DNA from 3 places in the Blautia sp. CAG:237 genome. Region 1 is predicted to be linked to each of the others. Evidence: riboswitches for the same ligand, from Rfam matches in the RefSeq annotation. Region 1 holds a riboswitch; each other region holds the start of a gene.

Region 1 (10,041 bases):
GAATTATGTACAGGGGACTTAAGAAGATTGGAGCCTATTATTACTACTTTGATGGGACAACCGGTGCAGCCAAGAGCGGATTCCTGACAGCAGCCAACGGAAATGTCCGCTATTTCCGCGGAAAGACCTATGTAATGGCAACCGGATGGCTTGGCAGCAGCAGCGGCAAACGCTACTACTTCGCAAAGAATACAGGTGTCATGTACAAAGGCTTCAAGACAGTTGATGGCAAGACTTACTATTTCAATCCAAAAACAGGAGTTGTAACTACCGGCTGGGTAAAGGAAAATGGTAAGACTTATTATATTGATCCAAGCACAACCACGATAACAACAGGTACGAAGCTGATTGACGGCAAATATTACGTTTTTGACTCAAACGGAGTTATGACGGGCTCTTATGCTGACAGTTCCAACTCTGGTCCGACAGCACCAACCTCTGCAAGAACGCTTAAGAATTATCTCGCAGGAGCACTGCAGCCGGTAGGTAAGGCCCTTTATGTATGGGGCGGCGGCTGGACAGATTCCACAAGAAAAGGTGTAAGTCCGACCTGGGTTTCCTGGTATAACAGTCAGACGAGCAGTTACAACTATAATAATTACAGGGATTTAACGACTGCAAACAGAATCAAGGGACTTGACTGTTCTGGATTTGTAGGATGGGCATCTTATCAGGTTATGCATACAAAGTCTGGAGAAGGCGGTGGATATACCGTAGTTTCCGGAGATATTGGTTCTTATTATCAGAATACTCTGAAGTGGGGACGGATCGTAAACCAGAATTATCTTTCTCAAACAAAATGGAAGATGCAGCCAGGAGATATTGGCTATGATTCCGGACATACCTGGATCGTTCTTGGACAGTGTTCAGATAAGAGTGCTGTGATCGTTCATTCCACACCACAGGCAGGCTGCCAGATTGCAGGAACCTGCACACCGGATGGGGATTATGACAGCCAGGCAGTTGCACTTGCCAAAACTTATATGTCCAGATATAAGGGATATACGAAATACGAATATCATCCATCCTGTGGAAACTATATTCGAAGAGGAAATTATCTGAGATGGTACAGCAGTACACTTTCTGATCCGGATGGATATAAGAACAAGACAGCAGCACAGATACTTGCAGATCTGTACAGCTAAAATAAAGCATTAACAGTGAAGAGAAGCAGTTTTCATTACAGAAGACTGCTTCTTTTTTTCGTATTCTTTACTAAATGTTACAAAATTTTAAATTTTTTAATTATTTACTCTTGCGTTCTTGAGAACGATATGTTAATATGTAAAAGAAGTTCAATAAGATATTTCAAAAATGTTACAAAATAGATTGATTTAGATTATGAGGTGAAAACATGAAGAAACGAATTGTTTGCATGACGTTAGCATTAATGATGACAGCATCACAGGTTGTCAGCGTAAGCGCGTCAAGAGAAGACGAGCTGAGAGAGGAACAGGCAGCTACCAGCGCACAGTTGGATGCTACATACGCACAGATCGACCAGCTTTATTCAGCAAAGCAGCAGTTACAGAGCGAAATTGATGCTTTGGATGCAAATCTTGTGAATGTCATGGTTTCCATTCAGACCCTTGAGGGAGATATCAGCAATAAAGAAACTGACATTCAGAATACCCAGACAGCACTTGAGAAAGCACAGAATGCTAAGACTAAACAGTACGAAGCAATGAAAGAACGTATTCAGTACATCTATGAGAAGGGCGGCAATGCTGCATGGTTCCAGATGATGATGGATGCTGATAACCTTTCTGATCTTCTTACTAAAGCAGAATACACACAGAAGATGTATGAATACGACAGACAGAGCCTTGAGAAATATGCCAACACCATCGACCAGGTAACACAGCTCGGTGACCAGTACAAACAGGAGAAGGCAGAACTCGAGGGAATGAAACAGGAATACGAATCTGAGTCAGTAAACCTTCAGACACAGATCGATACCAAGAAAGCCAACTCCGCAGACTGCGACAATGAGATCGCATACGCACAGCAGATGGCAACAGAGTATTCCAACCTGATCGTTCAGCAGCAGGCAGAGATCGAACAGCTTGAGGCAGAGCGAATTGCAGCTGAGGAAGAAGCAAGACGTCAGGCAGAGGCAGAAGCGGCAGCTGCTGCAGAAGAAGCTGCAAGACAGGAAGCCGAGGAAGAGGCTGCACAGGAGCAGGAAAATCAGGAAAATCAGTATGATGAGAATACTGATGAAGAAGATCAGGAAGAGATTTCTGAGGATGGTGAGTATACAGAAGATGATGGATGCACAGAGGATGAGGATTCTGACAGTGAAGACTCTTCTGATGACGAAAACACCGACAGCAGTGATGACGAGAGCACATCTGACAGCAGCGACGGTGTAAAACATGATGAATATGGCAATGTGATCGACAGTGACAACACTGTAAATCCGGAGGATGTAGATACTTCATCCAGTTCTTCCAGCTCATCCAGTGGTTCTGGCTCTTCTATCGTAGACTATGCACTGCAGTTTGTCGGAAACCCGTATGTATGGGGTGGAACAAGCCTTACAAGCGGTGCGGACTGCTCTGGATTTACACAGAGTGTATATGCACAGTTTGGCTACAGCCTTCCGAGAACATCCTACGAGCAGCAGAACTGGGGAACCGAAGTTTCCTACGCAGATGCCCAGCCAGGCGACCTGATCTGCTACGGTGGACATGTTGCAATCTATATGGGTAATGGACAGATTGTACATGCGTCTAACTCCCAGGATGGTATTAAGATTAGTAATGATGCTACTTATAGGACTATTCTTTCTGTAAGAAGACCGTCATAATTTTTCATAAAATGTATGCATAAAAACGGTGGTGTAAAAACTGCCGTTTTTTTTGTTTTGTGGGGCGGTCTTGCATTACAAATGCGCCACTGCCGGGTGCCCCCGGCAAACAAAAATGTTGACTTTCCAAAGATAAAGTATTAAAATGGCATAAAGCGCAACGGGGCACTTCATAGTTCCGTGCGCTTTTTTTTACTTTAAAGCAGTCCCATCTGCTTTATTCAACACGGTGATATGTTCCGCAAGGACATATGGATGAAAAATATATATTTCAGGAGGAAACGAAAATGAGAAAGAGCAAAATGTGGAGAATGTTGACAGTAGCAGCCGTAGCAGCATCTATGACATGCGGAGTATTTGGCGTACAGAGTGTAAGCGCGGCTGACAAAAAGACCCTCAAAGTTGCAATGGAATGCGGATACGCTCCATACAACTGGACACAGCCGGATGATTCCAACGGAGCAGTGCAGATCTCCGGAAGTTCCGACTATGCATATGGTTATGACGTTATGATGGCGAAGAAGATCGCAGACGAACTTGGTTACGACCTTGAGATCGTCAAACTTGACTGGGATTCCCTCGTACCGGCAGTTCAGTCCGGACAGGTTGACTGTGTTATCGCAGGACAGTCCATCACCAAAGAACGTCAGCAGATGGTTGATTTCACAAATCCATATTATTATGCATCGATCATCACTCTGGTAAAAGGGGATGGAGACTATAAAGACGCAGCAAGTGTAGAAGACCTCAAAGGAGCAACAGTTACTTCCCAGCAGAATACCATCTGGTATGATTCCTGCCTGCCGCAGATCCCGGACGGAAACATCCTTCCAGCACAGGAAAGTGCACCGGCAATGCTGGTAGCTCTGGAATCCGGTAAATGTGATGCAGTCGTAACAGATATGCCTACAGGAAAAGCTGCCTGCGTAGCTTACCCGGATTTCAAACTCCTTGACTTCACAGGAACAGACGGAGAATTCGAAGTATCTGACGAGGACATCAACATCGGTATCTCCCTCAAGAAAGGAAACGATGAACTCAAAGATGCGATCAACGGAGTTTTAAGCGAGATGACAGAAGACGACTTCAACGATATGATGGACGAAGCAATCTCAGTTCAGCCACTGTCCAGCGAGTCATAAAGGAGGAGAAAAATGCTGCCTGAAAGTTTTGGAGGAAGAATCATATATCTTCTTCAGCAATATGGTCCCTCTTTCGCGAAGGGAGCCGGAGTCAGCATGTGGCTGGCACTGGTCGGAACACTTTTTGGATGCATCATCGGTTTTCTCGTAGGTATCGTGCAGACGATCCCGGTAGACAAAAACGATTCCACAGCCAAGAAGGTACTGATCAAAATCGTGAAATTTATCCTTGCCTGCTATGTGGAGTTCTTCCGTGGAACTCCTATGATGGCACAGGCAATGTTTATCTACTTCGGTAGTGCATACCTGTTCAATATCAATATGTCCATGTGGTTTGCCGCGATCTTCATCGTATCCATCAACACAGGTGCATACATGGCAGAGACTGTCCGCGGCGGTATCCTTTCCATTGACCCGGGTCAGACAGAAGGAGCCAAGGCGATCGGCATGACACATGTACAGACCATGATCAATGTTATTTTGCCACAGGCACTGCGTAACATCATGCCGCAGATCGGCAACAACCTGATCATCAACATCAAAGATACCTGTGTACTTTCCATCATCGGTACGGTAGAACTTTTTTACACGACCAAAGGTGTGGCAGGTGCACTGTATACATACTTTGAGTCCTTCACAATTGCCATGGTTATTTACTTTATCATGACCTTTACCTGTTCCAGGATCCTTCGCGTGATCGAGCGTAAGATGGACGGACCGGACAACTACGACCTGGCAACCGCAGATACCCTGACACATACAAGTGGTATGTATTCTTATAAGGAAAGGAAGGACAACAGAGAATGAGTGAAACGATCCTGGAAGTGCAGCACCTGGGAAAATCCTTCGGAACACATGAGATCCTGAGAGACATTGATTTCTCTGTAAAACCGAAAGATGTTACCTGCATCATCGGACCTTCCGGTTCAGGTAAATCCACACTGCTGCGCTGTATGAACCTTCTGGAGACACCTTCATCCGGCGAGATCCGCTACCACGGAACAAACATCATGGACAAACACGTGAACGTTCCGGAGTACCGCTCCAAAGTCGGCATGGTGTTCCAGAACTTTAACCTTTTTAACAATATGACAGTTCTCAAAAACTGCACAGTCGGACAGGAAAAAGTCCTCAAAAAAAGCAAAGAAGAGGCACACAAAAACGCAATGATGTATCTCGAAAAAGTCGGCATGGCCCCATACATCAATGCAAAGCCGAAACAGCTTTCCGGTGGACAGAAGCAGAGGGTAGCGATTGCAAGAGCCCTTGCGATGGAACCCGAGATCCTGCTCTTTGACGAGCCGACATCCGCCCTCGACCCGCAGATGGTCGGAGAGGTTCTGGAAGTCATGAGAACCCTTGCCAAAGATGGTCTGACGATGATCATCGTCACACATGAGATGGCCTTCGCCAGAGATGTGGCGAAGCATGTGATCTTCATGGGCGATGGAGTTATCGTGGAAGAGGGAACTTCCCAGCAGATCTTTGAAGATCCACAGAAAGAACAGACGAAGGAATTTCTGAGCCGTTTCAGAAATTCCTGATGGGAACTGCCCAGCGGGGCGGCTGTTTGGCAAATAAGAAAACCCTGAGGGGGACGATCTCATAGTTGCGAAGGCCGATTGTCCCCCTCAGACTCCCCCTTTTTGGCCACGCCTGGTGCATCAAGACGGAACGGGTTGACGTCAACTGTTTAAGGCTGTTTCGCTGACGCGAAAAGCGCGGGAACTTGAGCTTGCGAGAACTGGGGTTCCCGCGAGCACGTCGAAGGCGTGATGTTGACGGGCCCGTAGTATGTGATACTGCGGAAGCAGGTAGAACAATAGAATACGTAGGATTGATTAGTTTCAGGTGCAAATCTGAACTATACAGAAAAACCAACAACATAAGTAAGCGCAGACTCATGGGGCAACCGTGCAAGTCTGCGCTTATTTATACGAAAATCTTCTTACATGCCAATGTAAATCGCGGGCACATGGGAAGTCCCCATGAAACATTGTTTTAATAAAAATACAATATCCAGCAAAAAAAAACTAGACAACACACAAAATATAATATATGCTTGAAAAGCAAATCAAATAACATTTGTTGGTTTTGAACCAGCCTCTATAAGTTCCAGTAAAATATTTTTTATTTTACATACACGGATTAAAAGGGAAACCGGTCGAATTCCGGTACGATCCCGTCACTGTGATAGGGAGTTGCGAAACATAATCCACTGGAGTGGCAGTCGCCAGTCTGGGAAGGAGTTTTGGAGCAAAGATCTTAAGTCAGGAGACCTGCTTATGGATGATCAGATATGATTCTTACGGTAGATAGGAAACATTGTTTTTTTGTGTGCAAACGTCCGTATTATGTTGTTTACGGATGTTTTTTTCTGCGCTTTTATTCAAAGGTGTATTTCCCCTGCCATTTTTAAAATTGAATCTGATCCAGTTAAAGTCGCTGATACTGTGAACGAAGTAAACAGTAACAAAACCTCTACAATGTAGGAAGGAGAAACAATGTCAAAAAAACAATTTGGAAAAAGGCTTCTGCAGATCCTGATCGTTCTGATCGGTGTAAGTTTCTTTACATTTGGACTTACTTACCTTTCACCAGGTGACCCGGCGGAGATCATGCTGACAGAGTGTGGTAACCTGCCGACACCGGAACTTCTCGAACAGACGAGACATGAACTGGGCCTTGACCAGCCGTTTCTGGTGCAGTACGGTTCCTGGGTAAAAGGAGTACTTACCGGAGACATGGGAACTTCATATGCATTTAAAGTTCCTGTAACTGAGAAACTGATGAAATGTTTTTGGCCGACCCTTCAGATGTCGCTCTTCGCGCTTCTTCTGATGATCCTGTTCTCCATACCATGCGGAATCCTCTCCGCGGTATATCAGAACAAGTGGCCGGATTATCTGATCCGCGGAATCACGTTTTTCGGGGTATCTATCCCGAGCTTCTGGATCGGCCTGATTCTTCTGAGCATCTTTGGAGTGCAGCTTCGCTGGATCAACGTAGCAGGAGGTACGACTGATTTCAAGGCAATGATCCTGCCGTCTGTGACACTGGCGCTTTCCATGTCTGCAAAATATACCAGACAGGTACGAAACGCAGTGCTGGAAGAACTCAGACAGGATTATGTCATTGGAGCCAGAATGAGAGGGATCAAAGAAAGCGTGATCCTCTGGAGACATGTACTTCCAAACGCAATGCTTCCTATTGTAACACTTCTTGGTCTTTCCCTCGGCTCTCTGCTCGGAGGAACAGCAGTTGTTGAGATCATTTACAACTGGCCTGGAATGGGAAGCATGGCGATCAAGGCGATCGCCTGTCGTGACTACCCGATGGTACAGGCATACGTACTTATGATCGCGATCATGTACATGGTCATCAATATCATCGTTGACCTGTCCTATACTTATCTGGACCCAAGAATAAAGGAGGTTAAGTAAATTGAAGAAACAGAATTTTTTCCTGGCTCACAAACAGTTTACCTTATTCTTTATTCTGGCTCTCGCTGTTGTAGGCGTGGCAGTTTTTGCCCCGTGGATCGCACCGAAGGATCCTCTGGAAGCAGTGATGATCGATTCACTCAAAGCCCCGTGTGCGGAATACCCTCTTGGCGCTGATAAACTCGGACGTGATCTTCTTTCCCGTGTGATCTATGGTACCAGAACTTCACTGGTGTCTACCCTGATCCTTGTGGCAACGATTTTTGTTGTAGGTACTTTCCTTGGAATCATTGCCGGATATTTTGGCGGCTGGATCGATCAGGTGATCATGCGAATCGCAGATATGATGATCTCTTTCCCGGGAATGATCCTGGCTATCGCAATTGCAGGTATGCTCGGACCAAGCCTTCGTAACGGAGTTATCGCGATCACAGCGGTAAGCTGGACAAAATACGCACGTCTGGCAAGAAGTATGGTTTTGAAAGTAAAACGTAATCTGTATGTGGAAGCCGCGATCGTAAACGGCACAAGCACATTCAAAATCTTATGGAAACATATTCTCCCGAACATGCTGACGATCATGACTGTAACAGCAGCGGCAGATATGGGAACCATGATGCTTGAACTTGCATCTCTTTCTTTCCTGGGATTCGGAGCCGTGGCACCGACACCGGAATGGGGACTGATGCTGAATGAAGGAAGAACTTATATGGCAAAAGCACCGTGGCTTATGATCGCACCGGGTATCGCCATCGTAATCGTAGTAATCGTATTTAACATGCTCGGCGACAGTATCCGTGATATTCTTGACCCGAGACAGGACTAACACAGATACCAGGGTGAAAAGAGCTGAATCCACATGAGCTTGCTCATAAGTGGATGAAGAATCTTGGAACCCGCCCCGATATGAGCATAAAAGTGGGATGATAATCCCGCGATATGCGAAGAGAGGGTAGAATTGCGAAAGTTACTTGGTAACGGAGCAATTCGTAGGTATCGTAAACTACCGAAAAATAAAGGAGAAAAATATATGAAAAACAGAATCGCAAAAAAAGTCTGTGCAGCAGCACTTGCAGGTCTCATGACAATGGCACTCGTTCCAACATCCGTATTTGCAGCAGGAACAATGACGATCGGTGTAACAAGCTTCGCTGATACACTGGAGCCGACAGAGCAGTACTTCAGCTGGGTTATCTCCCGTTACGGCGTTGGCCAGGGTCTTACCAGGTTTGATGAAGAAGGAAACATGGTACCATGTCTTGCAACAGAGTGGACCAACAGTGAAGATGGAAAAACATGGACATTTACGATTCGTGAGGGCGTTAAATTCTCAAACGGTAACGATATGACACCAGAGCTTGTAAAAGCATCTCTGGAGCGTACCATCGAAATGTCAAACCGTGTACCGGAGTTCTTTGATATTGACAGCATTGAAGTTGATGGACAGAACATCATATTCAACCTGAACAGAGCAAACGCAAACATGGCAGGATGTCTGGCAGACCCGCTGTTCCTGATCATGGACACCAGCATTGACAACTCCAACATCGCAATGGAAGGACCAGTTTGTACAGGACCGTATGCATTCCAGTCTTTTGACCCGTCAGGTGATACCGTTGTTGTACGCAACGAGTACTACTGGGATGGAGATGTTCCGAATGACAGCGTAACTCTTCGTATCATTGGCGACCAGACAACACGTTCCATGGCTCTTCAGTCCGGTGAGATCGATGTTGCTTACAACTTAAAGACAGAGAACGTTTTTGAATTTGACGGAAATGACAACTACAACATCCAGTCCCTGGAATCCCTTCGTTCTACTTATGCATTCATGAACCAGAACGGAGCACTCGGAGATCTGGCACTTCGTCAGGCAGTTCTTCGTGGACTTGACAAAGAAACTTACACAAGCGTTCTGCTTGAGGGCGGCGCAACACCAGGAAAAGCACCGGTACCGCCGACACTGGATTATGGCTATGATGATCTGAACGATGAGAACGCTTACGATCCGGATGGAGCAAAACAGGTTCTTGAAGATGCAGGATACAAAGATGTAGATGGTGACGGATATGTAGAAGATCCGGACGGAAACCCGGTAGAACTTACTTTTGTATACTATGACAGCCGTGCAGAACTCGGTGTATATGCACAGGCAGCTCAGGCAAGCCTCAAAGAGATCGGAATCAACATCAAACTTGACTGCGTATCTTACGAGACACTTCTTGACCGCCGTGATTCCTCTCAGTACGATCTCCTGATCTGGAACGTACTTGTTGCAAACACAGGTGACCCGGAAAACTACCTTCGTGAGAACTGGTACAGCACATCTGCAAACAACACAGCAGGATATGCAAATGAAGATGTAGACAAATGGCTGGATGAGCTGGCAGAAACAATCGATACAGATGCAAGAAAAGAACTGATTGTAAAGATCCAGCAGGCGATCATGGACGATGCAGCTACTGTATTCTTCGGATATGAAAACACATTCCTTATCTCCAAAGCAAGCGTAGAAGGACTTGTAATGTATCCAATGGATTACTACTGGGTAACTGCTGACATGCAGATGGCTGAATAATAAAGGAGACTGTAAGAATGCTGGAAATTAAAGATCTGGCTGTACAGTATGGACATCATGATCCTA
Region 2 (10,041 bases), on a different contig from region 1:
TCTGTTCCTGGATTTCCATTCCGGCAGCAGTACCGTTTACATTACAGACATTTGGTGTTTTTATCGCAGCAGGTGTTCTGGGAGGCAAGAGAGGAACTTTATCTGTTCTGGTATTTATCCTGCTCGGTGCAGTAGGAATCCCGGTATTCGCAAACTTTTCCGGTGGGATCGGAGTCCTGGCGGGACCTACAGGCGGATATATCATCGGATTTTTATTTTCCGCACTTGTGATGTGGGCGATGGAGAAACTTCCTGGTAAGAAATCCATTATGCAGATCGTGTCCATGGTCGTAGCACTGGTCGTATGCTATGCATTCGGAACCGCCTGGTTCATGGTAGTCTATGGCAAAGCAAACGGACCGGTAGGACTTGTAACAGCCCTTGGATGGTGTGTATTTCCGTTCATCATCCCGGATCTTATCAAGATCGCACTTGCCTATGTGCTTTCCCGAAAACTGCGTAAATACGTAGCATAAAAAATAAAACAAATACAGCCGGAGCGTATCGGATGATATGTTCCGGCTGTTTCATATATGGTAATGAAGCGTTTATTTGTTAAGAGGTGTACGTTCTGCAAAGATAAATACGATCACGGCACCGAAGAGTGCAGAGACTGTTGCGAACAGAAGCATGGAACTGACTCTCGCGAAGTCAATAAGCGCACCTCCGAGGAAGGAACCGATCACGCTTCCAAGTGTATAGGTCATCGTGAAATACGCCTGTCCTTTGATGGCATCTTCCGGTTCCATGATGGCGTTTACGTAGTAGACAGAAGCCGCAGTCAGAAGTCCCCAGCCGAGCATCTGGAAAACCTGAACTCCATAATACATGGAAATTCCGGGAGCAAGGAAAGTCCCCAGCGCCTTCAGCACAAAGAAGATCCCCGCGAAACGGACCAGGAGGTCACAGCGGATCTTTTTGATGATATATCCAAAGAGAAACAGCGTAGGAAGTTCGCACATTGCCGCGATCGCGGATGCAGTACCCATTTCTGCACTTCCTCCGCCTTTACCCTGTGCGATCTGGAAATTGAAGTTATTCAGGAGCACATGACTGAGGTAGATAAAAATACAGCCAATCAGTACCAGTGAAAAACGTCTGTATTTCCGGAAAAACAGAAGAGGGTTTGCCAGGCTTTTGCTGTCGGATGATGTCTGGGCAGATTTCTGTGTCTTGACGAAAGGAAAGATGATCAGGCAGCCAAGTGACAGGACGGTGATGATCGTCACGGAAGCTGGGATGGAAAGCACGCCGGCTTTGACGGTGATGATCCCGAGCACATAGCAGATGACTGCATAGGCGACAGAGCCCATTCCACGCGCAAGTCCGAAGTTCAGCTTCTGACCCTGGTTGATGCTCTCCATACCGAGCGCGTTGATGAAAGGAGTCATAAGCTGCAGCAGTGCGATGCTGATCCCGTAGAGAAGTCCGGTCAGGATAAGCGTTCTGGAAAAAAACAGCCCGATTCCGAGAAGCAGCTGGATGACATAGAGAATCTGGATGATCTTTTTGAGGGATGGGCTGTCCGGGCGGTCTGCGTAACCCGCGAGCACAGGCTGCAAAAGTGCAGACATAATGCCGGCAACAGCGGCGATGATGCCGATCTGAGTATTGGAAAATCCCCCTCCCAAAAGGAAAAATCCGGAAAAACTCATGATCGCAGCGAAATACATCCAGTACAGAGCCTGGATACAGGAATAAGATCCCGTGAGGTTTTTGCTTTTGGCAGATGACATGATAAAATCTCCTTATGTATGAATAATTATTTCTATTATACAACAACAGAGAACAAAAAGCTTGCCAAAAAGCGGTCATTATTTTATGATTAATAGCAGAAAACAAAGACAGATCAGGAGGAATTCATATTATGAAGAAAAAAATAGACGTATATGAACATATGGGAGAAATCCTCAAAGGAGTGAAATCTGGTGTCCTGGTAACAGGCAAGGCAGATGACAGAGTAAACTCCATGACAATTTCCTGGGGAATGGTTGGTATCGAATGGGCGAAACCTGTATTCGTAACCTTCATCAGAGAAAGCCGCTTCACCAGAAGCCTCATCGAGAAAAACGGCGAATTCACCGTTAACATCCCGGTAGACGACAGCGCAAAGAAAATCCTTACATTCTGCGGCTCCAAATCAGGAAGAGATGTGGACAAAGCCAAAGAACTCGGTCTTACTTACGAAGAACCGGAAACCATTTCCGTACCTGGAATCAAGGAACTTCCGCTGACTCTGGAATGCAGAGTAGTCTACAAACAGACCCAGGACATCAGCGCAATGACCAAAGAAGACCAGGGAAAATTCTATCCACAGAATGTAGACAGCACATTTACCGGCTCCAACAGAGATACCCATGTGGCATATTATGGTGAGATCGTAAATGCATATATTATTGAAGAGTAAAGGTAATTACAACAGGGCATTTCCTCATATCAGAATGGGAAATGCCCTGTTTTGAGTTAAGGACTGAAAGGATGCACTTTTCTGTTGCCAGAACATAAAATATAAAGAGCTCTTCTGAAAGGTCTTGTTTATGGAAATCTATCAGACATCCCGGCCCTGTGGCCGCCCATATAATGCAACCTGCGGTATGGCACGTGAAATGATGGGAAACCAGCCATGTTCCTGCCGTCCATCACCGCGAAACTCGAGAACACCGTCCGCACCATGCCCATCCTGCCGCATGCCTTCTGCATCGTCCAGAGATCCTGAGATGTATACGCATATTGATGAAATGCAGATCGCGATGGCATATGTACCCTGTCAGAAATTTTCGACGACTTATGATCTTGGTTATGCTTTAAATGTTGGAACAGTTTTCCCTGATCTGTGCAAACCATTTTGCGGAAAGCGAGGTGGCAGACGATGATGTGTCCGAATCAGTGCACCCCAAAAGAAAAACTCCTTCAGCGGATCAATGAGGTCAGTTTTGCTGTCAACGACATTCTTCTCTATCTCGACACGCATCCATGCTGTCAGGAAGCACTTGCATTTTATCAGGAATGCGCCGCCGAGCGCAGGAAACTGATGAAAGAATACGCCCAGTGCTATGGACCTCTCACTGTCGATGATGCACTGGAGACAGACGGCAGCACCTGGAAATGGATGGAACAGCCATTCCCATGGGAGCAGGAAGGAGGGTGCAGATAGTCTATGTGGAATTATGAAAAAAGATTGCAGTATCCGGTAAATATCAAGACTCCGAATGCAAAGATCGCACAGTATATCCTAAGCCAATATGGCGGTCCCGACGGGGAGGTCAGCGCATCTCTCCGTTATCTTTCCCAGCGATTTACGATGCCGAACCGTATGGCTGCCGCCGTCTTAAATGACATCGGTACGGAGGAACTCGCACACCTCGAAATGGTCTCTACCATCGTTCATCAGCTCACACGCGACCTCTCAATGGAAGAGATTGAAAAGAGCGGTTTCGGGCCGTACTATATTGACCATACAGTTGGTGTCTGGCCGCAGGCGGCGGGCGGTGTTCCGTTTAATGCGTGCGAATTCCAGAGTAAAGGTGATCCGATCACAGATCTGTTCGAAAACCTTGCTGCCGAACAGAAAGCCCGCTCGACTTACGATAACATTCTCCGCGTAGTACGTGACATTCCGGAGATTGCCGACCCGATTAAATTCCTGCGTGCAAGGGAGATCGTTCATTTCCAGCGGTTTGGGGAAGCTCTCCGAAGCATTCAGGAAGAACTGGATGCCAAGAATTTCTACGCATTTAACCCAAGTTTCGACAATCCATGTAAAGCCTCGTGTAAAAGTTGAATGAAATAAAAAGTGTCTGGCACATTGACACCAGGCTTAGAATGTAGTGAGAAATGGTGCTGGGCTTATAACTGGCGCCATTTTTCCTTAATAAAACATAGCATCTCACAAGTTATTCCAAGGCAAAATGTCTTCATAATAGAGTTTTGCCCCGGAAAATGAATAACCGGTTAAATCCGATGCCGATAAACTGCCTGAGCATTAAAAAGGAAGAACTGCCAGATTTTGAACCATGTTTTTCCAGGCTATAAATCTGAATTCCTTGTCATTTACACTTTACTCTGGTAAAATAAAACCGAAAAAAATCCCCGCCAGTAGAAGCAGGGACAAAAAAGACAGACAGGGAGAGAAAGATAAATGGAATACTGGGATATCTACGATGAAAATAAACAGCCGACAGGCCGCACAATGAAAAGAAACGACTGGTGTCTGAAAGACGGGGAGTATCATCTGACCGTGCTTGGCGTTGTTGCAAGACCGGACGGCACATTCCTGATCACTAAACGAGTTATGACAAAAGCCTGGGCTCCGGGCTGGTGGGAAGTTTCCGGCGGCGCGGCACAGGCAGGAGAGGACTCCTATGAGGCAGTGCTCCGTGAAGTAAAAGAAGAGACTGGTCTGGATGCGAGAAACGCAGAAGGCGGTTATCTTTTTACTTATAAGAGAGAAAATCCGGGCGAGGGCGACAACTATTTTGTAGACGTTTACCGTTTCGTCATGGACATTGACGAGAAAGACCTGACACTGCAGACAGAGGAGACAGACGGACATATGTTTGCAACTCTGGAACAGATCCAGGCATTTGCAGCAGAAGGTAAATTCCTCCATTACGACAGCATCCGCAAAGCCTTTGAGATGTAGGAGGCTGCCATGGAATTTGCAGTATTAGGGCTGTTTTGCGGCATCCTTATTCTGTGTATTGTATGTAATGTTTCTATTATATATGCATTACTGGCAGGCTTCGTGATCTTTGGCTATTATGCAAAGAAAAAAGGCTTTTCAGTAAAAGAGATCCTGCATATGGCGGGCGAGGGAATCTGGAAAGTCAGAAACATCCTGATCACCTTTATGCTGATCGGAATGCTGACCGCACTCTGGAGACAGGCAGGAACGATCCCGGCGATCATCTGCTATACGATCCATTTTATAAAACCATCGGTTTTTCTTCTGATGGTATTTCTTTTGAACTCGCTGGTTTCGGTGCTGACCGGAACTTCGTTCGGGACGGCGGCAACAGTAGGCGTTGTCTGTGCGACGATGGGATCTGTCCTTTCGGTATCTCCGTGGCTCTGCGGTGGTGCGATCCTTTCGGGAATCTTTTTTGGTGACCGCTGTTCACCGGTCTCGACCAGCGCCCTTCTTGTGTCAGAACTGACAGAGACCAGCATTTATAGAAACATCCGAAATATGGTCCGCAGTGCGCTGATTCCCTTTGTACTGGTCTGCATCTTGTATACAATGGTCGGAATGAGGACTTCCCATACACAGGAACTGCCGGATCTTACCGGAGTTTTTCATCGGGAATTTCGGATCGTCTGGTGGATACTTCTGCCGGCACTGGTGATTCTGACCCTGTCCGTGGCGCAGCTCGGAGTCAAAATCTCCATGCTTGCAAGCATTGCCGTGGCACTTGTCTTATGCGTTTGGATACAGGGGATGCCGCTTATGGAACTCCCGCACATCCTTATCTTTGGCTTTCACAGCGAAAATGCAGAGATCGCTTCCATGCTGGATGGAGGAGGGATCGTTTCCATGCTGAGAGTCGGTGCGATCGTGTGTCTTTCCTCATCCTATTCAGGGATTTTTGAGAAGACAGGGATCCTCGACGGGATCCAGACAACAGTAGAGTCTCTGGCACAGAAAACATTTCCGTTTCTTGCGATCCTGCTCACATCAGCAGCAGCCAGCGCGATCGCCTGCAACCAGACACTTGCGATCATGCTGACACAGCAGCTCTGCGCCAGAACAGAACGAGACAAAGAACGGTTTGCGAATGACCTGGAGGACAGTGTCGTGATCCTCGCACCAATGATCCCATGGTCGATCGCGGGGGCGGTTCCGCTTATAGCAGTCGGTGCACCGCAAAGCAGTATTTTATTCGCGTTTTTCCTGTATCTGCTGCCGCTTTGCAGGGTATTGGATGGAATTCGGAAGAAAGGATAAGAAAGATGAAATTTACAAGAGAACAGATAGCAAAAGCGCTGAAACTTTATGTCATTACGGATCGAGGCTGGCTGAAAGAAGACGAGACACTTCTTTCTGTCTGCGAAAAGGTGATCCAGAACGGGGCAACCTTCCTTCAGCTCCGAGAAAAAGAACTGGGTGCAGAGGAGACAAGAAAAGAAGCCATAGAACTTCAGAAACTCTGCCACAGATACAATATCCCCTTTGTGGTGAATGACAGTGTGGAAATCGCGCTGGAAATGGACGCGGACGGTGTACATGTCGGTCAGTCAGACATTAAGGAAAGAGACATCCGTGCCATGATAGGACCGGACAAAATCCTCGGGATGACAGCCAAGACTGTTGAACAGGCGATCGCAGCCGAAAAAGCCGGAGCAGATTACATCGGAACAGGGGCGGTTTTTGGCAGCACGACAAAGAAAGATGCCAAATATCTTTCCATGGAAGAACTGAAGAAGATCGCAGCCTCTGTCAGTATTCCGGTCGTGGCGATCGGCGGGATCAACAGCGAAAATGTCTCACAGCTTGAGGGCAGCGGAGTCAACGGTGCAGCCGTGATCTCGGGGATCTTTGCAGCGGAAGATCCGGCAGCAAAAACAGCACAGATGAGCAGGCTGACCGATATATTTTGTTAAAAATAGCCCAAATGTATTGTAATTTGTCAAAAAATATGATACTGTATAGAAAATTGAATAAAGAAGATAACAGGTGCCGAGGGCATTGTTCATGAGGTTAAAAGGGAAACAGGTGAGAAACCTGTACGATCTCGTCACTGTAAGCACGGAGTACGGTTCTGTATGCATTAAGCATGATCACTGGGAAACTGGGAAGATAGAACCATATGTTGAGCGGCAAGTCAGGAAACCTGCCTGTTGTCTGGTACGGGAATATAGGATTCCAGATCACGAGTAATTGGTCGTACCGTTTTTTGATAGACCACTTACCCCTTTTTTGAGGGCTTTTTTTGTGTGCAGGATTCTGTTCAGTTTTCGTACTGTAATGTCAAAGGAGGACAAAAACATGAAAAACAAAACTGTAAAAGCACTTGCAATACTGTTAGCGATCACAACTGTATCTATGATGGGTACAGCAGGAGTTATGGCTTCTGACAACACAGCAGAGGACACTGCAACAGAGGCAGCAGCAGATGATGCAGATGATGCAGAAGCAGCAGATGACGCAGATGACGCAGAAGCAGCAGATGACGTTGCACTACTGAGCGACAAGACAGAGGACACTGCAACAGAGGCAGCAGCAGATGACGCAGAAGCTGCAGACGATACAGCAGAGGCATCTGATGATGACCAGGCAGCAGCAGACAACGTTGCAGCACTGATCGACAAGATCTACGTTCAGGAAAGAAATGACACAACAGATGAGGACTGCAAGGCAGCCAAAGAAGCATGGGATGCTCTGACAGACGCACAGAAAGAACTGGTAGAAGGCGAAGAAGCAAGCCCGGAATATTTCGGACGTGACACAGGCGATGCTTCCAAGGATGATCCGCGTAACCAGGATGAGATCGGTGAGAACGAACTTCTTGTTGTAAGCTTTGGTACTTCCTTCAACGACAGCCGTGCACAGGATATCAAAGGAATCGAAGATGCTCTGGCAGCAGCTTATCCGGACTGGTCCGTAAGACGTGCTTTCACAGCACAGATCATCATCAACCATGTAGAGGCAAGAGATGATGAAGCAATCGACAACATGGATCAGGCTCTTGACCGTGCAGTAGCAAACGGAGTTAAGAACCTTGTTGTTCAGCCTACACATCTGATGCATGGTGCTGAGTACGATGAGATGGTAGAAGTAATCGACAACTACAAAGACAAATTCGAATCTGTAGCAATCGCAGAGCCAATGCTTGGTGAAGTTGGTGATGACGCTACTGTGATCAACGACGACAAGAAAGCAGTTGCACAGGCTATCACAGATGAAGCTTGCAAGGTAGCAGGATATGACAGCATGGAAGCAGCCGCAGAAGACGGAACAGCATTTGTATTCATGGGACATGGTACTTCTCATACAGCAAACGTAACATACGATCAGATGCAGACACAGATGGGAGACCTTGGATTCACAAACGCTTTCATCGGAACTGTTGAAGGTGAGCCGGAAGACACCGCATGCGAAGAAGTTATCGCTAAGGTTAAAGATGCAGGCTTCAAGAAAGTTGTTCTTCGTCCGCTTATGGTTGTAGCTGGTGACCATGCAAACAACGATATGGCTGGTGATGATGAAGATTCCTGGAAGAGCCAGTTCGAGGCATCCGGAGCATTTGACAGTGTTGACTGCCAGATCGAAGGTCTTGGGAGAGTCGCAGCAGTTGAGGATCTGTATGTAGCACATACAAAAGATGCTATCGATTCTCTGGGAACAGCTGATGATGCAGCAGAAGTAACAGATGACACAGAAGAAGCTTCTGATGATGCAGCAGCAGAGGAAACAACAGACGATGCAGCTGATACTACAGAAGAAGCAGCAGAATAATAAAGAAACAGTTTTTATGTAAGATAACGGGGCTGCCCGGGAGGATCTAGGTCTTTCCGGGCATTTCCTGTAAAAGCAGGAGGAAAATATTATGAAACGTTCAGTGGCAATGATGGCATGCGTATTAAGCGGAGCACTTATGCTTGGAAGCTTTACGCCGGTTCTGGCAGAAACAGAAGTCAAGTCAGTTTCTACAGCAACAGCAGATGCCAAGAAGGATGATGCCAAGGCTGATACAACCGATAAGAAGGACGATGCAAAGGATGCAGTTCTGGAAGATGGCACCTACAGTGCTGAGTTTGACACAGACAGCGGAATGTTCCATGTAAACGAAGCAAACGATGGCAAGGGAGTCCTGACAGTCAAAGACGGTAAGATGACACTTCATGTAAGTCTGGCTTCCAAAAATATCGTAAATCTGTTTGTGGGAACAGCAGAGGATGCACAGAAAGATGGTGCAGAACTTCTCCAGCCGACAACAGATACTGTTACATACAGCGATGGAATGTCAGAAGAAGTTTATGGTTTTGATATTCCGGTTGAAGCTATTGACGAAGAATTTGACCTTGCCCTGATCGGAAAGAAAAACAAATGGTACGACCATAAGGTAAAAGTCACCAATCCTCAGAAAGAATCTGATGAGACAGCAGCAACAGAAGAGACGAAGGACACTTCAACAGACGATACAAAAGAAGCGTCAGAGAAATAAAATTGTCTTTGGACAAAACGATAACCAAATATGCAGTACAATAAAAATATCCTGTACGGATCCAGTGTCATAACTGAACCCGCCAGGATATTTTTTTATGTAGTAATATCGATCAGTGAAACTGAGGGATATTATTTGATGCGGATCTTGAATGTTGCTTTCTTTCCAGATCCGTCTGTTGCTTTGGCAGTGATGGTAACTGTACCTTTTTTGCCTTTGATGGTTTTGACTTTACCGTATTTGTCAACGATAGCAAGTTTTGTATTGCTGGAAGACCATGCAAGTGATCTGTTTGCGCTTCCGCCCTGAGAAGTAACGGCTGCGGTTACTTTTGTGGACTGACCGTTGGTAACGGTAGTTTTTCCGGAAAGCCTGATGCTCTTTACAGAACCTTTCATGCAGGCAAGGGTGATTCTTGCATATTTCTTGCTGCCATCTTTTGCAGTAGCTGTGATGGTGACTTTTTTGCCGCCTGCATTTTTGTTGAAGGTTACAATACCGGTAGAGCTGACAGTTGCGATTCTGGTATTGCTGGATTTCCAGGTTACTGCTTTGTTTGTTGCATTGGAAGGAGTGATTGTAGCTCTGAGCTGTACTCTTTTGCCTGCTGTGATGTAGCGGGAAGGAGCAGCTGCAAGTTTGATGCTGGTTACTTTGTAAACTGGGTTGGCAACAGTAACTTTGCATGTTGCTTTTACTTTTCCTGCCGTAGCGGTGATCACAGCAGTACCTGCTTTCACTGCTTTTACAGTACCGTTAGCGGATACAGTTGCAACTTTGGTATTGCTGGATTTCCATACAACTTTGTCTGTTGTATTGGAAGGTGCAACAGTGGCCTTTAATGTAAAGGACTTACCGGTAGTGATTTTTTTGCTTG
Region 3 (10,041 bases), on a different contig from region 1:
GTGTAATGGTAAGTGTGCCATTTGTCTTGCTTACATTGAAGACACGCTCATACCAGGTACCATTTTTTACAGAATGGAAAGAGAAGATTACTTCTTTGTCAAGATAATCTGTAGTAGCTGCTCCACCCATAGCGTTTGCCTTCATATCGAAAGAAACTTTGCGGTCTGTGATGTCAGCCGTTGTTTCAGCTTTTGCTGCATCTTTGGCAAAACCGATAAATACTTTGTCAAAGCTGTCGCTGCCCATGGTCAGGTGAAGGATTTCCTTATAATTGTTAGAATTTGGTCCGCCGATGGTTTCAAGAGAAGCAGCGGCAACGTTGAACATCTTAACGCTGTTGTCAACGGTCAGATCTTTTGTATGATCGTAATCACCGGTAACTAAAGTAGCAGCGTCTTGATCGATCACAGCCTGGCGAGGATAGAAAGCTCTTTCCAGAGAGTTCTTGCCTTCTTCATATTTGGTAAGGTAGCTGTTGGAGATAGCTACGATCGGAAGGTATGTCTCGCCTTCTGCTACAGGGACAGTAAATTGCCATTTACCGTTAACTTCTTCACCGGCGATCCAGTTGTCTCTGTTATCACCATTTGCAACAGCTTCTTCATAAGTACCTTTGTACAGATAATGATAACCTGTTCCGTGAAGGGTAAGGATGAGATTGCCGTCTCTGAGAATAGCTTTTTCAACGTTAAACATTAATGTTTCGTTTGTAACAGTGAGAAGTCCTCTTTCAACCAGAGCGTTGACCGCATCGGTGATAGCGGTGGCCAGTTTGTCAACGTCATCCTGTGTTGCAGCTTTGTATGTACCGCTAAGTGCTTTCACGGCAGAAGTAACAGCATTGGCTGTTTCGTCTGTATAGATGGAGAGGTCTTCAGGAACAGTTGCCAGAGCAGCATCTACAGAAGAATAATCCAGGGCAGCCTGTTTGTTCATGCCGGAAGCATCAACATCGTTCTTGTCAGTATCTGCCATGGAGGTGGTGTCAAAAGTGATGGTCTGGACATTGCTCCATTTTGAGCCTTTGTTGACGTTTGTGGTCTTACTGAAGCTTGCATAAACAGTATCACTGAGGCTTGCAACAGGAATGGTATAATAGTAGGAAGAATCCGCAACATACCAGTCAATCTTGTGCTGAGTAGCAGCAGCTATGTCGTCTGCCGTTGTACCATTTACGAGAGCCATGTAGTTTCTGTTCTCGCTTGCCTGATGCATTTTTACGAGATAAGTGCCGTCGTCCTGCTTGGTAACGATAGCATCATCCATGGCATACATGCCGGAAGCAACACCTTCACTGTTGGTAACAGAAACTTTGATGGAATGAGTCTTGGCTTCTTCTACAGCTTTTTTGACCAGAGCATTGACCGCATCGGTGATGGCCTGTGCCATCTTGTCAACATCAGCCTGCTGTGCCATAGTATAATCTCTTTTAACTGCTGCAACGGCAGCTCTTACAGCATCAGCTGTTTCATCAGTGTAGATGGAGAGGTCTTCCGGAACAGTGGCCAGAGCTGCATCTACAGATGTGTAATCAGCAGGACCGTTTGTAGCCGGAAGTTTGTTGATATCGGATGCAACTGCATCTCTTTCTTCGGTTTCTGCCATGGAACTGACATCAAAGGTGATTGTCTGAACATTTCCCCAGGCTTTGCCTGCATTTACATTTTTGGTATAGCTGAAACTTGCATAGAGGGGATCTGTCAGACTGGCAACAGGAATGGTATACCAGTAGCCGTCGTCTCCACCAGCAACATACCAGTCAACCTCATGATTGGTTGCTTTGTTTTTATCATCTGTGAGAGCCATGTAGTTTCTGTTTACGCTTGTCTGGTGCATTCTTACCAGATAAGTGCCATCGTCCTGTCTGGTGACAACAGCACTGTCCATAGCGTACATGCCGGAAGCAACCCCTGAACTGTTGATAACAGAAACTTTGATAGAATGAGTTCTGGCTTCTGAGACATCCTGTTCAGATGTCTCACCAGATGTAAATACATCTGCTTCATCCGTACTGAAGGTAGATGTATCTGCTGTAAATTCATCAGTTGTCAGGTCAGAATCCTCTGTCGTAATGTCGGCCGCTAAAACAGAATCCTCTGTGGAAGTGGAAACTTCTTCTGAATCAGAAATTTCTTCTTCGGGTACTACGTCAATTTCTTCGACTGCTGCAAAATCCAGATCCTCCGCAAGAACTGAGACTGAAGCTGCCGGAGTAACTGCCAGTGATGCACTGAGAAACAATGCTGTCAGAATTTTACTTCTTTGTTTCATTTTCATAATCTCCTTATTATTGAATAAAATTGAGGCATCATGAAGGATGCCCTGTGCAACTGGAATGTCCCGCGAATTACATTCTGTTATTAATCATATCACTTCTTGTTAAAAATAACAAATGCTAACAAGAAAAAAACACTGCTTTTTCTGTGCATATTGGCACATTTTTGGCAGTACAAATCAGGCTCAGACTATTGCACTAGGATGCATATATTGCTATAATAAAGCAGAATATAGGAACTCCAGTGCTGTCACTGACAGATAATAGGGAATCAGGTGCGAATCCTGAACGATCCGGTCACTGTAAGCGTAAGAGAGGATTGCAGAAGCCATTGCATGTGAAGTTGTGTGAGAAGGCGTGATCTTAGAATACTCTGCAAGTCAGGAAACCTGCTGGAGAATCAGTGAAAAGCTTCCGAAGAAAGCAGAATTTCACAGAAACGAAACATCCGGTTATGCAAAGAAGGATGTTTTATTTGTGCGACTGAAGTCTACTCATCTGGATCGGAGAGTAGGCTTTATATTTTTGCAGTGTAAGAGGAAAAATCCTATATGAGATACTTACAGAAATGCGTTTTATAAGAGGAGAGAGGCATATGCATTCGAAAAAATTTCTCGCTGCATTCCTTGCATTGAGTATAACAGCTGCACCACAGGCATCGGTCATGGCATCAGCAGAAAATGCATCGGCGCAGGAAAGCAGTGAAGACTCATCAGGAGAATCTGATGAAAATACAGCTCAGGAAACAGAAGAAACTGATGCGGGCGAAACAGAGCAGAACACAGACGATGTATCATCAGGAGAAGAATTCCTTCAGATAACAGACAAAAAAGCGTATGCAGAGGATGATTCCATTCTGATCGAGATTGTCTCTGCCAATACAACTTATAACAGAGTATATATCGGAAACAGAACAGACGAAGACCGCACACCGGTAATTGAGGGCTCTCTGGATGAAGCGGGCAGATATCATTATCTGTTTTATATCGACCCGAAGTACCTTGGTGAAAAAGCGGCTTATGTCCCGGGAAATACAGAGGATGACAGCTGGTATACAGAGGAAGAACTGTATTTTATGCTTCCGTCTGAAGTATCAGAAACACCTGTACAGGAAACAACGGATACAGCAGAACCTTCTGAAACAGTACCGACAGCAGAAGAAAATACTTCTGCAGATAATTCCGGCGAAGGAATGATTTCAAAGAGCTCAGACAGTTCAGACAGCGATTCTGATTCTCTCTGGCAGATCGGAGCACTGGAAGAGACTGGTGCAGAGCAGACTACAGCAGCCGAGGACTATCGTATTGAAAGTCTGGAAAAAGACAATACGACAGAAGACAGTATTGCTGAGACAGAAGCAGATGCCGTTTCCATGGCAGATGGTACGTATAAAGCAGATGATTTCTCATTCAGCGGCGGTACAGGAAAAACAAAGATCACCTGTGAAGGGATTACTGTAAAAGACGGTCAGACCTATGCAACGATCAAATTCAGCAGCAGCAGTTTTACGAAACTGGTTGTGGACGGCAAAGAATATCAGCCTGCAAGTAACGAAGGCGGTTCTTACTTTGAGATTCCGGTGACTTTAAATACAGATATGACGATCACCGGAACGACGATCGCCATGACAGAGCCGCATGATATTGAATACGTTATCCATATCACAAAGAGCGGTGCAGCCACACCGGATGCCACTCCGACAGTCACACCACAGCCGACAGCCACACCGAAGCCGACTTCTGCACCATCCAGTGATATTCCGAAGGATGGAACCTATACAGGCACGGTGACACATGTATCTGGTACGGCTACGATGTTCAAGATCAATGCATGTGAGATTACGGTCAAGAATGGTAAGGTTACTGCAAAAATCACATTGAGTGGAACAGGATACGACAGGCTGTTTCTTGGAACCAAAGAAGAGGCTTTGAAGGCGGCAGACAGCAAGCTGATTTCCTACAAAGTTGATGCAGAGGGTAAATATACCTATGAATTTGCATTGGAAGGTCTGAACAAAGATACGAAACTGGCTGCGCGCTCTCATCGTTACTATGAGGCTGGTGATAAGGATAAAATGTGGTATGACCATACGCTGAAATTCAACGTAGATACCAGCAATTCCGGAACTGGCGGAGATGGTTCCAAAGATGATAATTCGAACGGAAATAATTCAGGGAATAACTCTAATGGAAATAACAGTTCCAATGGAAGTAACTCCAATGGAAGCAGTTCCAGCGGCAGCAACAGTTCCAATGGAGGCAGCACCGGTGGAAGTGGTTCTAATGGAAGCAGTTCTGGCGGCGGTTCAACTGGTTCCGGCGGAAGCAGTGGATCCGGTGGAAGCAGCTCGAGTACAAATAACTACAAATCAAATACAGATGGCAAGACAAGCCAGGTAGATTCTTCTGCCGGTGGCTTAAAGGATGGGGAATATGGCTCTGATCAGTTCTCTTTCTCCTGGTCAGGTGGAACAGGTACGCATGGCCTTAATATTACCTGCGACAAGATCAGCGTCGAAGATGGACAGGCATGGGCGTATGTGACATTCAACAGTGGCAAATGGATCTATGTGAAAGCAAGTGGAAACCAGTATGATCCGGTAGATCAAGGGGACAAATACAGTACCTTCAAGATCCCGATCCAGCTGAATGCCAACAATAAAGTCGTAGGCTGTACAACAGCGATGTCCAAGCCGTACGAGATTGAATATACTCTGTATTTCGGCATGGATATCCCGGACAGCAGTTCCGGCAGTAAGAGTTCCGGTGGCAGCAGTGTGACTGCAAAGGCAGCAGGAAATTCCACAAAGCTTGCAGACGGTCAGGAAGCCGAGACAGATGCTGGCACCGTATACAAGGATGATGCGGCGCCAAAGATCACAGGTCTGGAATATATGAGCTCCCTGAAACTGGAACATTCCAAAATGTTCAAGATCCATTATTACAACAACGATATGACCGTGCTTGAGATCACTCTGAATGATGAGTTTGGCAAGGACAGTGTGGATCTTACACAGAATAACGCGGCACAGACTTCCACAGACGGCACGAATGAAGAAAGTACAGCAAAGACTTCCAGTGCGGATGGAGAGGAGAACGCAGCGACAGAACAGGATTACGCAAAACTTTATAAGCAGGAAGTCATCCGCTACCTTCTTGTTCCTGAGGACAAAGCCGATCAGATTCCGGCAGGAATCGACAAATCCATTATTGTGATCCAGCTTCCGATGGACAAGACATATGTTGCTTCTGACGTGGCACTGGAAATGATCGATAAGATCGGTGCAGACAAAAATGTATCTGCGGTTTCTGCGACAGCAGACGACTGCAAGATCGCTGCAATCAAAGAATCCATTGGAAAAGGCGATATCATTTCAGCAGGCACTTATGATAAAGCAGACCTGAAAGAACTTGTAAAAAATAAATGCAAACTGGCGATCGTACCGTCCGATATCCTGACAGCGAAAGCAGAGGATACAGGGGACGACAGTACGGAAGATACTGCTGATGCAGAACAGACGGATGATGCACAGAGCGATGAAAACCAGATCGCAGCGAAATATCCGGAAATGACTGCTTTTGCAGAAAAACTTGCAATCCTCAAGATCCCGATGATCCTGGATCGTTCCAAAGATGAGAAGGATGTCCTTGCAAAATATGAGTGGAGCAAAGTATATGGGGCTCTGTTCGGATGTGAGAAGGAAGCGTCCAAACTTTATGAAGCTGCTGTAAGCGGACATAGCGGAGATAACTCAGAAAGCTCAGACACATCGGAAAGTACAGATACAACAGAAAATACAGATACAGAACAGTAACACAGTAATCATGGGAGCGGGCGGTCTTCGGATCGCCCGTATATAAAAATCGGAGGATAAAATAAGAATATGAAAGAAAGAAGTACAGGAAAACTGTGGCTGCCGCTTATGGCAGCATGCCTTCTCATGATGGGGATTTTCAGCCTGTCCGTGAGCACAAAAGCAGCAGATAACGATTCCTCTGCACCGGAGATCCCCGGCCTGACTTTTCAGTCAGAAATGCAGAATGAGTTTGCAGAATGCTTCCATATATACTATTACAACGATGACTATACTCTGATCGATGTGCCGGACAGCGGCCAGTTCCTTCTGGTACCGGAAGGAAAGAGTGCCCCTGACGGACTGGATGAGGATATCGTGGTGCTTCAGAAGCCGCTGGATAATATTTACCTGGCAGCGACATCTGCAATGTCTCTTTTTTCTTCCCTGGACGCACTGGATGACATCAAGTTTTCTTCCCTCCAGGCATCTGGATGGTATGTTGATGCGGCAAAACAGGCAATGGAAAACGGCGACATCGTTTTTGCCGGCAAATACAGTGAGCCGGATTATGAACTTCTCGTAAATTCCGGATGTAATCTGGCAATTGAATCAACGATGATCCTTCACACCCCGAAGGTACAGGAGATGATCGAGCAGATGGGAATCCCTGTATTCACAGACCGTTCCAGTTACGAAAACCATCCGCTTGGACGTACCGAATGGATCAAAGTTTATGCAGAAATGGTTGATAAGAGAGATGAGGCGAAAGAATTCTTTGACGAACAGGCAAAGATCATCTCTGATCTGAAAGATTTCAAAAATACAGAAAAAACAGTCGCTTTCTTCTATATTAATACAGATGGCTCCGTAGTCGTAAGAAAACCATCCGACTATGTGCCGAAGATGATCGAGATCGCAGGCGGTCGTTACGTTCCGACACAGGTGGACTCTGAGGAAGAAACAAAGCGTTCTTCCGTGCCGATGACGATGGAAGAATTTTATACACAGGCGATCGATGCGGATTATCTGGTATACAATGGAACGATTGATGATCCGATTAACAGCGTGGATGACCTTCTGCAGAAGAGCGAACTTTTTGCAGACTTCAAGGCTGTCAAAGAAGGCAATGTATGGTGTGCCGGCAAATATCTCTACCAGGCAACCGACATTGTAGGAAATATGATCACAGACATTCATCTGATGCTCACCGGCGGAGATGCGAGCCAGATGACCTTTATGACAAAAATTGATTAAATACAGGAGAAAACATGATGAAAGCACAGACAGGTGAGGGCACCGGAACCTTCCACATGGAAAACTTCCGGCGGCGTTCACGTTACGCAGCAGTATTTGCAGTACTTGCAGCGGCACTTTTTGCAATTCTGATATTAAACATCAATACCGGAACGACAAACATTCCGGTCTCACGTATCCTGAAGATCATTTTCCTGCGGGAAGGTGCACAGACAGAATACAATATTATCTGGAAGATCCGAATGCCGCGTCTTCTGATGGCGGCGATCCTGGGCGGTGCACTGTCCCTTTCCGGATTTCTGTTACAGACCTTTTTTGAAAACCCTATCGCCGGACCATACCTGTTGGGTATTTCTTCCGGAGCCAAAATGGTCGTAGCACTGGCAATGATCTATTTTCTGGAGAAATTCAACAAAGTTTCTTCCTATACATTAGTAATTGCCGCTTTTATCGGATCTCTGATAGCAACAGGATTTATCCTTCTGGTATCCAGACGCATCAAACATATGGCGACACTTCTGATCGCCGGAACTATGATCGGTTATATCTGCTCTGCGATCACGGATTTTATGGTTACGTTTGCAGAGGATTCCGATATCGTAAACCTTCATGGCTGGTCCCAGGGAAGTTTCTCCGGTATGAGCTGGAGTAATGTACATATTGCAGCAGTGATCGTAGCTGTTGCAGTCGCACTGACATTTATGCTCTCCAAACCGATCGGTGCCTATCAGCTGGGCGAAGCTTATGCACAGAGCATGGGCGTTGATATCAAGGTCTTTCGTGTGACACTGATCCTTCTGTCCAGTATCCTTTCGGCTACAGTAACTGCTTTTGCGGGTCCGATCTCTTTCGTGGGAATCGCAGTTCCACATCTGGTAAAACAGGCACTGAATACTTCCAGGCCACTGGTCGTCATTCCGGGAACCTTCCTGGGAGGAGCAGTCTTCTGTATGCTCAGTGACCTGATCGCAAGAACAGCATTTGCACCGCTGGAACTGAACATCAGTACCGTAACTTCAATCTTTGGCGCGCCGGTTGTCATCGCAATGATGCTGAAACGTCAGAAAGGAAAACAGTGATATGGCAGAGCAATATATAAATATGGATAATCTGGCAGTCGGCTATAACGGAAAAGCCCTGATCCATGACATCTGTATCGGAATCGAAAAAGGAGAGATCGTGACACTGATCGGACCGAATGGTGCCGGCAAATCCACGATCCTCAAAAGTATCACACGCCAGCTCAAGATCATTTCCGGAAATGTAAAGATCGCAGATGCAGATCTCTCTAAGCTGTCTTTCCGTGACCTGTCTACCAAGATGGCGGTAGTCCTGACGGACCGTATGAAACCGGAACTTATGACCTGCCATGATATTGTGGCTACCGGACGTTATCCATATACCGGCAAGCTTGGAATCCTGAGCAGGGAAGATGAGCAGAAGGTTGATGAAGCGATGGAAGCAGTCCATGCACAGGAACTTGGCGACCGTGATTTTAACGCGATCAGTGACGGACAGCGGCAGCGAGTTCTCCTGGCAAGGGCAATCTGTCAGGAACCGGAGATCATCGTTCTGGATGAACCTACTTCATTCCTGGATGTGCGTTACAAACTGGAACTGCTTTCAATCCTCAGAAATATGGCAAAGAAAAAAGGAATCACCGTGATCATGTCGCTCCATGAGATCGATCTGGCTGAAAAAGTGGCCGACAAGATCATCTGCGTAAAAGGCGACCGCATTGCACATTACGGAAAACCGGAAACGATCTTTAAGGAAGAAGCGATCCGTGATCTTTATGGAATTGACAATGGATATTTTGACCCGGTCTTCGGAAGCCTGGAACTTCCAAGACCAGAAGGAGAACCAAAGACCCTGGTCATCTCCAGCGGTGGAACCGGAATCCCAATTTACAGAGAACTGCAGAGAAAAAATATCCCATTTGCAGCCGGGATTCTCTATACCAATGACATCGACTATCAGCTGGCACGCCTTCTCGCTGTACGGACTGTGACAGAGAAGCCGTTTGAGGAGATCAGTGATGAGACATTTGCAGAAGCCATGAAATTGGTGGATTCCTGTGAAAAAGTCATTGATGCCGGAGTAACAGTGGGGAAAACGAACAGCAGAATCGCAGAGTTGATCGAAAAAGCAAAGAATGATAAAAAACTTGAAAAAAGATGACAGAATCACGGGGACGGAGTTATATGGCACTTCAGGGCTATTAACTCCGTCCCCGTGGTTCGTCATGGGTATAACTATCCAGTATCCCATCGATCGACCGATGCAGATACGGCCTATATTCACTGAGTGAAACCGGCTGCTGATAAAGAATACAGCTGTAACAGGTGGAGCTTGCCAGCTCGATCACCGAAAACAACATCATATCCGGATGTTCATACGTATGTTCATCCTTCTCAAGAAGTCCGAGATACGCATCATAAAATACAAGATCTTCGTCTGGAACTTTGTCATCCAGAGCTGCCTGAAAGACACCCCAGGAAAGATTGCGGGAAATAAACATCAGAAGAGGAGAGTCACTTTCCAGGGCATCCAGAATAAAATCGATCATAAAGTGAAGCTGATTCCTAAAGCCTGTGATCTCCTGGTCGATCACGGCACGGTAAGCCTGGTAAAAAAGCTCCGAGGTCTTGTGTGATACCAGTTTATTTCGAATATCATATTTGTCTTTAAAATAAAGATAAAAGGTCCCCTTGG

The links. A riboswitch is a leader RNA that binds a small molecule or an ion and turns the genes downstream of it on or off. The one in region 1 is predicted to bind cobalamin.
Region 2: linked by a shared signal. The riboswitch ahead of QZL69_RS09235 (sirohydrochlorin cobaltochelatase) and the one ahead of nikB (nickel ABC transporter permease) in region 1 are both predicted to bind cobalamin.
Region 3: linked by a shared signal. The riboswitch ahead of QZL69_RS09250 (hypothetical protein) and the one ahead of nikB (nickel ABC transporter permease) in region 1 are both predicted to bind cobalamin.

What each region holds. Positions count from the first base shown of each region.
Region 1 covers NZ_FR886773.1:1,863-11,903, forward strand. Annotated here, with positions in the region: gene QZL69_RS13500 (N-acetylmuramoyl-L-alanine amidase family protein) at 1-1,145, shown strand, start outside; gene QZL69_RS13505 (C40 family peptidase) at 1,355-2,812, shown strand; gene QZL69_RS13510 (transporter substrate-binding domain-containing protein) at 3,154-3,954, shown strand; gene QZL69_RS13515 (amino acid ABC transporter permease) at 3,970-4,761, shown strand; gene QZL69_RS13520 (amino acid ABC transporter ATP-binding protein) at 4,758-5,498, shown strand; cobalamin riboswitch at 6,048-6,255, shown strand; gene nikB (nickel ABC transporter permease) at 6,459-7,397, shown strand; gene nikC (nickel transporter permease) at 7,399-8,223, shown strand; partial or broken gene QZL69_RS14125 (hypothetical protein) at 8,220-8,425, opposite strand; gene QZL69_RS13535 (ABC transporter substrate-binding protein) at 8,428-9,975, shown strand; gene QZL69_RS13540 (ABC transporter ATP-binding protein) at 9,993-10,041, shown strand, end outside.
Region 2 covers NZ_FR886745.1:14,359-24,399, forward strand. Annotated here, with positions in the region: gene QZL69_RS09190 (biotin transporter BioY) at 1-476, shown strand, start outside; gene QZL69_RS09195 (MFS transporter) at 549-1,736, opposite strand; gene QZL69_RS09200 (flavin reductase family protein) at 1,868-2,407, shown strand; gene QZL69_RS09205 (spore coat associated protein CotJA) at 2,538-2,873, shown strand; gene QZL69_RS09210 (spore coat protein CotJB) at 2,870-3,154, shown strand; gene QZL69_RS09215 (manganese catalase family protein) at 3,158-3,781, shown strand; gene QZL69_RS09220 (NUDIX hydrolase) at 4,139-4,642, shown strand; gene QZL69_RS09225 (Na+/H+ antiporter NhaC family protein) at 4,652-5,944, shown strand; gene thiE (thiamine phosphate synthase) at 5,950-6,600, shown strand; cobalamin riboswitch at 6,655-6,852, shown strand; gene QZL69_RS09235 (sirohydrochlorin cobaltochelatase) at 6,986-8,455, shown strand; gene QZL69_RS09240 (hypothetical protein) at 8,547-9,164, shown strand; gene QZL69_RS09245 (Ig-like domain-containing protein) at 9,296-10,041, opposite strand, start outside.
Region 3 covers NZ_FR886745.1:24,637-34,677, forward strand. Annotated here, with positions in the region: gene QZL69_RS09245 (Ig-like domain-containing protein) at 1-2,272, opposite strand, end outside; cobalamin riboswitch at 2,502-2,687, shown strand; gene QZL69_RS09250 (hypothetical protein) at 2,872-6,090, shown strand; gene QZL69_RS09255 (ABC transporter substrate-binding protein) at 6,160-7,326, shown strand; gene QZL69_RS09260 (FecCD family ABC transporter permease) at 7,341-8,405, shown strand; gene QZL69_RS09265 (ABC transporter ATP-binding protein) at 8,407-9,507, shown strand; gene QZL69_RS09270 (TetR/AcrR family transcriptional regulator) at 9,548-10,041, opposite strand, start outside.